DNA from 2 places in the Pseudomonas sp. GL-RE-29 genome. Region 2 is predicted to be linked to the other one. Evidence: riboswitches for the same ligand, from Rfam matches in the RefSeq annotation. Region 2 holds a riboswitch; the other holds the start of a gene.

Region 1 (3,400 bases), on a different contig from region 2:
TTGAGGTTTTCCAGGAACACCGTGCGGGTTTCTGCGATGCCGTCGTGGTCCTTGTCTCGTAGCAGCGTGATGCGATTCGGGCTTGGTACGCCCGCACCAGCGCGCCCCATGACTTTCTTCATGACCCAGCCCTTGATGCCTTTGCCGTCATCGGGCTTGGGCGGGGCGTTGGTTTCGGCGACCAGCACGTCGCCGTTGGGCAGAACGTATAGCCAGCGCGGGTGATCAAGGCCTTCGGCAAACGCCGCCACTTGCGTGCCGCTGGCGGCAACGGGTTTGGCGCCGTCCGGCCAGCCGATCGCCGGGGCGATGTTTACTGTCGGCATCAGCGTCTTGTTGGGCTCTGGCAATTTGGGTGACGGCCCGGTGCCGTCAGAGACTTGCAGGCTGGAGGTTTCACCGCAAGCGGCGAGCCCTCCGGCGAGCGCGATAACGAGAACGAGCTGGGGCTTGCGCATGCTGACCTTCCCTATGAATGCAGTGACCTGATCAATAGAGAAGTGAGAATGCGCGATGGTTCAACCGTCAGCCGCGCGCTTCCTTGAACAGCACGGCAATACCGGGGTGATAGTTGCCGCCTTCGTTGCGCAACTTGCGATAGGCGTAGGGGAAATACCAGGCCACGGCGCAGGTGTGTTCCTTTTGCAGGTCGTCGACCATGTCCTGCAGTTCTTCCGGGGTGGCGCCATGCTGGGCTTTTTGCGGAGCAACAAACAGGCAGCCGAGTTTCAAGTCGCTGGCGTAGCTGATCTTCCTGGCGTCGCTGGTGACATCGAGTAAAGCCTCGGTCAGGTTCAGGCTGTTGACCCGTGGCCAGCGTTGCGTGGTCTGCAGCCAGGCCTTGGCTTCGGGTGTAGCGATGAACAAATCGGCGCGGCCGTTGCGATCGCCTTCCTCGGTCTGTTTGCGGGTGGGCGATTGTTGCAGGGTGATCATCTCCGCCATCCACGCGGCGGCGGAGAGCAGGCCGAGGTTAGCTTTTTCATCCAGCCAGTAAGGTGTTTCACCGTCGCCGCGCACGGCGTTGTAGCGGTCGATACAGTCAAACCAGCGTTCCAGCGCCGGGCGCAGGAATTCCAGCTTCGGATTGCTGATGATCATGCCTTGCATGGGGCTTACTCTTGTTATTATGTTGGGGGTTGTGGCTCTTTGATATCACTGCTGTGAGTGTCGCACAAGATTGGCGTCAGTTTGTTGATCAACGGCAGTTATTCGCTCGCACGCCCCGTCTTCAATTGACGCTCCACCCCCAACCCTCTAACCTTCGCGGCTTGTTTCAGGTGCTCTGTGGCTTGGGTCGACAGAGTGAAACAGGGAAGCCGGTGAGTGAGCGTTTCAGTCGATGAAACTCCGCGATCCCGGCGCTGCCCCCGCAACGGTAAATGAGTGAAAGGCTGCGCCTTGAGCCACTGTGTCGACGACATGGGAAGGCGCGCAGTCAGGCCAACGCCGCTCATGAGCCCGGAGACCGGCCTGATCCATCCAAGCGGCATCACGGTGGGCGATGCCAGGCTTCTTGCCTTCTATTCTTGTGCCTGCCCGCCGTTATCCAGCCTCAACGGAGAGCTCCCCATGACTGATACCCCTGATCGTGACGAACGTCACCTGGCGCGCATGCTGCGCAAAAAAGCCGTGATCGACGAACGCATCGCCAACTCCCCGAACGAATGCGGCCTGTTGCTGGTGCTGACCGGCAACGGCAAAGGCAAGAGCAGCTCGGCGTTCGGAATGCTCGCCCGCGCGATGGGCCACGGCATGCAGTGCGGTGTGGTGCAGTTCATCAAGGGCCGTAACAGCACAGGCGAAGAGTTGTTCTTCCGACGCTTTCCAGAGCAAGTGCGTTTTCATGTGATGGGCGAGGGCTTCACCTGGGAAACCCAGGATCGTCAGCGTGATATCGCCGCCGCCGAAGCCGCATGGGCGGTCTCGCAGCAACTGCTGCGCGATCCATCCATTGGCCTGGTGGTGCTGGATGAATTGAACATCGCCCTCAAGCACGGCTACCTCGATCTCGATCAGGTACTCAGCGATTTGCAGGCGCGTCCGCCGATGCAGCACGTGGTGGTCACCGGTCGTGGCGCCAAGCCGGAAATGATCGAGCTGGCCGACACCGTCACTGAGATGGGCATGATCAAGCATGCCTTCCAGGCCGGTATCAAAGCGCAAAAAGGCGTCGAGCTGTGAATCAACCTCGTCATTGCCCGGCGGTACTGATTGCCGCGCCGGCGTCCGGCCAGGGCAAGACCACCGTCACCGCCGCGCTGGCCCGGTTGCATCGCAATCAGGGGCGCAAGGTGCGCGTGTTCAAGTGCGGCCCGGATTTTCTCGACCCGATGATTCTCGAGCGCGCCAGCGGTGCGCCGGTGTATCAACTGGACATGTGGATGGTGGGCGAGCAGGAAAGTCGTCGACTGTTATGGGAAGCCGCCGCTGAAGCCGACCTGATTCTGATCGAAGGCGTCATGGGGCTGTTCGACGGCACGCCGTCCAGCGCTGACCTGGCGCGGCACTTTGGCGTACCGGTGCTGGGTGTGATCGACGGCACTGCGATGGCCCAGACTTTTGGCGCACTGGCCTTGGGGCTGGCGCGTTATCAACCGGACTTGCCGTTCGCTGGCGTGTTGGCCAATCGCGTGGGCACCCTGCGTCACGCCCAACTTCTCGAAGGCAGCCTGACCGAAGGCCTGCGTTGGTACGGCGCGTTGTCCCGGGAAACCGGGATCGAATTGCCGAGTCGGCATCTCGGTCTGGTGCAGGCCAGTGAGTTGAACGATCTTGATGTGCGTCTCGATGCGGCGGCCGAAGCGTTGGCCAGCAGTTGCGAGGTTGCGCTGCCGCCCGCCGTCGAATTCGCCGCGCCCGATGTGATCGCCGTCGAACCGTTGCTGGCCGGTGTGCGCATTGCCGTGGCCCGTGACGAAGCGTTTGCCTTTACCTATGGCGCCAGCCTGGACTTGCTGCGGGCGATGGGCGCCGAGTTGTCGTTTTTCTCGCCGATCCGTGATGCTGAGTTGCCGGATGCGGACAGCTTGTATCTGCCGGGCGGATATCCGGAATTGCATCATGTGGCGCTGTCGCAAAACACCGCGATGCTCGACGCGATCCGAGCGCACCATGCGGCTGGCAAGCCGTTGTTGGCCGAGTGCGGCGGCATGCTTTATCTGCTCGATTCGTTGACCGATGTTGAAGGTACTCGCGCGGAATTGGTCGGCTTGCTGGCGGGTGATGCGGTGATGCAAAAGCGTCTGGCTGCATTGGCGTTGCAAGCAGTTGAGCTGCCGGAAGGTTCGTTGCGTGGGCACACCTATCATCATTCGCTGACCACGACTGAGCTTGAGCCGATTGCTCGGGGCTTGAGCCCTAATGGCGGGCGCGGGGCGGAGGCGGTTTATCGTGAGGG
Region 2 (3,400 bases):
GGCTTGTTCGGAATGGCGGCGAAGCCTTTGACGCGCAGGATGCCGTGCTGGACCACCAGTTGGGTCAGCGCGTCCATCAGCAGGCTTTCGTCGCAGGCCGGCAATTCGATGGAGATGGAGTCGAAGGCGTCGTGATCGTGGTCGTCATGATCGTCATCGTCGTGGTGGTGATCGTGGTGGCTGTGACGGCTGTCGATGTGTTCTTCGGAGCCGGCACCGAGACCGATCAGCACGTCCAGTGGCAGTCGACCGCTGCTGGCTTCGATGACTTTCACCGCTGGCGGCAGTTCTTCGGCGACTTCCAGACGTACGCGGGCGAGGTCTTCCGGGCTGATCAGGTCGGCCTTGTTGAGGATCACCAGGTCGGCGCTGGACAGTTGGTCGGCGAACAGTTCGTGCAGTGGCGATTCGTGGTCCAGGTTCGGGTCGAGTTTGCGCTGGGCGTCGACCTGATCCGGGAATGCGGCGAAGGTGCCGGCCGCGACAGCCGGGCTGTCGACCACGGTGATCACTGCGTCAACGGTGCAGGCGCTGCGGATTTCTGGCCACTGGAAGGCTTGGACCAGTGGTTTTGGCAGGGCCAGACCGGACGTTTCGATCAGGATGTGGTCAAGGTCGCCGCGACGGGCCACCAGTTCGCGCATCACCGGGAAGAACTCTTCCTGAACGGTGCAGCACAGGCAGCCGTTGGCCAGTTCGTACACACGGCCGTTGGCTTCTTCTTCGGTGCAACCGATCGAGCACTGCTTGAGGATTTCGCCGTCGATGCCCAGCTCGCCGAACTCGTTGACGATCACCGCGATGCGACGGCCCTGGGCGTTGTCGAGCATGTGCCGCAGCAAGGTGGTTTTGCCCGAGCCGAGGAAGCCGGTAACGATGGTGACGGGGAGTTTGGCCAGTGTTTTCATCGGATGCCCTTTGGCAAGGTGGCGGGCATACGGGACGAGAACCGGCCACGCACAAGCGCGCCAGGAGCGTTCGCCACCGGATCACCCCGCCCGGTTGTAGTGAGAATCTGTATCGAGGCAGGTCTCCTGGCTGACGGTGTGCCAGTCGCTCGACTGGCGTTTGCTGCGCCTTCCCGCGGGCTCAAGGGTTGAGCGTGCAGTGGCGTGGCAGCGAACATCACCGTTCACAGTTGCGGGGGCAGCCGCGGCATTGACCGCGTTCCCTTCTTAGCTTCGACAAACGCCGAAGAACCTCGAAAGCGCAAGGCTACGCATCGTATTGGGGCGGGTCAATGTTCATGGGAAGAATGCGATCACCTGTGGCGAGGGAGCTTGCTCCCGCTCGGCGGCGAAGCCGTCGTAATACCTGCTGACGAGGTATTCCAGAAAGAATGCCGGGGGTCGCTTCGCAACCCAGCGGGAGCAAGCTCCCTCGCCACAGGGGGTGTGGTACCTCAAACGAGAACCCTTGCCAATTGACGCCCGGCCCTCGCCCATGCTCTCCTACGCACCTTGTTACGGGTGCCCTTCACAGGGTGAAACGGGAAACCGGTGAATCATGTGCTTTACTCAAAGCCATGTCAGTCCGGTGCTGCCCCCGCAACGGTAAGCGAGCGAAGCGTCAGATCCACTGTGCCATTGCTGCATGGGAAGGTGATGCTTGCAGGTCAAGGCTAACGCCTGCGCCCCTCGTGAGCCCGGAGACCGGCCCGCAACACAAAGTGACCAACACGGTCTCTGAATCAACAAACCCGCGGTGGGCGGGCGCTGTTCGAACCTCTGCGCGCGCGGTCGTGCGGGGTTCTGCTTGCGCTCTTGTTCCCCCGCTGACAGCACAAAGGGAAGCGCCATGTCGATCATCAGCAGCACCGGCCACAGCACCACCGCCAGCACTACCACTACCCTGACTCAACGCCTGACCGCCGCCGTTTGCGCGTCGATCCTCGGCGCGTGCCTGGTGTATTTCGCCGGTTTCTCGCACATCGAAGCAGTCCACAACGCTGCTCACGATACGCGCCACAGTGCCGCGTTCCCGTGCCATTGAGACCTGCCGACATGATCAAGCGTATTGCGCAAACCGCAGGTTTCTCGGGCTTGCTGGCCGCCCTGCTGCTCACCCTGCTGCAAAGTTTCTGGGTGTCTCCGCTGATTTCGCAGGCCGAAACCTACGAAAAATCCGAACCCGCCGCCGTTGAAGTCCACGAACACGCCGCTGGCGTCGCTGCCCACACCCACGATGCCGAAGCCTGGGCGCCGGAAGACGGCTGGCAGCGCGTGCTGTCGACCACCGGCGGCAACCTGGTGGTGGCTGTCGGTTTCGCCCTGATGCTCGCCGGCCTCTACACGTTGCGCGCTCCGACCAAAACCTCTCAGGGTCTGCTCTGGGGCCTGGCCGGTTACGCCACCTTCGTGTTGGCACCGACACTTGGTCTGCCGCCTGAGCTGCCGGGCACCGCGGCTGCCGATCTGGCACAGCGGCAAATCTGGTGGATCGGCACGGCGGCCTCCACGGCGGTCGGCATTGCGTTGATCGTATTCAGCCGTCACTGGCTGATGAAGATCCTCGGCGTGGCCATCCTCGCCGTTCCCCATGTGATTGGCGCACCGCAACCGGAAGTGCACTCGATGCTCGCCCCGCAAGCCCTGGAAACTCAATTCAAAATCGCTTCGCAGTTGACCAACGTGGCGTTCTGGCTGGCCCTGGGCCTGGTCAGCGCCTGGTTGTTCCGCCGCAAAAGCGATGGTCAATACCACGCATGACAACTGTCAGCACAGCGCCGACCCTGGTGCTCGGCCTGGGTTGCCAACGGGGCTGTCCCGTCAGCACGCTGCGGGCGTTGCTCGATCAGGCGCTGCAAGCCCACCAGATCGAAATTCACCAGGTCAAAGCGCTGGCGAGTATCGATTTAAAGCGTAACGAACCCGCCCTGATCGAACTGGCCGAGCAGCTTGGATTGCAGGTGATGTATTTCAGCAGTGAGCAACTGGCCGGTTACCAAACCCAACTCAGCCATCATTCGGACATCGCGTTCGAACGCACCGGATGCTACGGCGTGGCGGAAAGTGCCGCTCTGGCCCTGGCCGAACAACTGGCCAACGCCCCGGCCAAACTGCTCATCCCGCGACAAAAATACGCGCAGGCCACCCTCGCATTGGCAGGCGCCGCGTAAAATCCCCGATAATCCCCGCACTCGATCATGAGCAACCTTCATCTGAAGCCTTGCCCAGACCCTTTTTCCCACAGGAACCGACGATGACCGTCTACTTCATTGGCGCAGGTCCCGGCGACCCGGAACTGATCACCGTCAAAGGCCAACGGCTGATTCGCAGCTGCCCGGTGATCATCTATGCCGGCTCGCTGGTGCCCGCCGCCGTGCTCGAAGGCCATCGCGCCGAACAGGTGATCAACAGCGCTGAACTGCACCTTGAACAGATCATCGAACTGATCAAGA

The links. A riboswitch is a leader RNA that binds a small molecule or an ion and turns the genes downstream of it on or off. The one in region 2 is predicted to bind cobalamin.
Region 1: another riboswitch for cobalamin. It lies ahead of cobO (cob(I)yrinic acid a,c-diamide adenosyltransferase); the one in region 2 lies ahead of KGB21_RS06560 (CbtB domain-containing protein).

Annotation. Positions count from the first base shown of each region.
Region 1 covers NZ_JAGYGD010000006.1:31,425-34,824, reverse strand. Annotated here, with positions in the region: gene KGB21_RS07275 (PQQ-dependent sugar dehydrogenase) at 1-458, opposite strand, end outside; gene KGB21_RS07270 (hypothetical protein) at 526-1,110, opposite strand; cobalamin riboswitch at 1,262-1,492, shown strand; gene cobO (cob(I)yrinic acid a,c-diamide adenosyltransferase) at 1,573-2,184, shown strand; gene KGB21_RS07260 (cobyrinate a,c-diamide synthase) at 2,181-3,400, shown strand, end outside.
Region 2 covers NZ_JAGYGD010000005.1:88,408-91,807, forward strand. Annotated here, with positions in the region: gene cobW (cobalamin biosynthesis protein CobW) at 1-908, opposite strand, end outside; cobalamin riboswitch at 1,007-1,219, opposite strand; cobalamin riboswitch at 1,451-1,676, shown strand; gene KGB21_RS06560 (CbtB domain-containing protein) at 1,798-1,992, shown strand; gene KGB21_RS06565 (CbtA family protein) at 2,004-2,708, shown strand; gene KGB21_RS06570 (cobalamin biosynthesis protein) at 2,705-3,118, shown strand; gene cobM (precorrin-4 C(11)-methyltransferase) at 3,202-3,400, shown strand, end outside.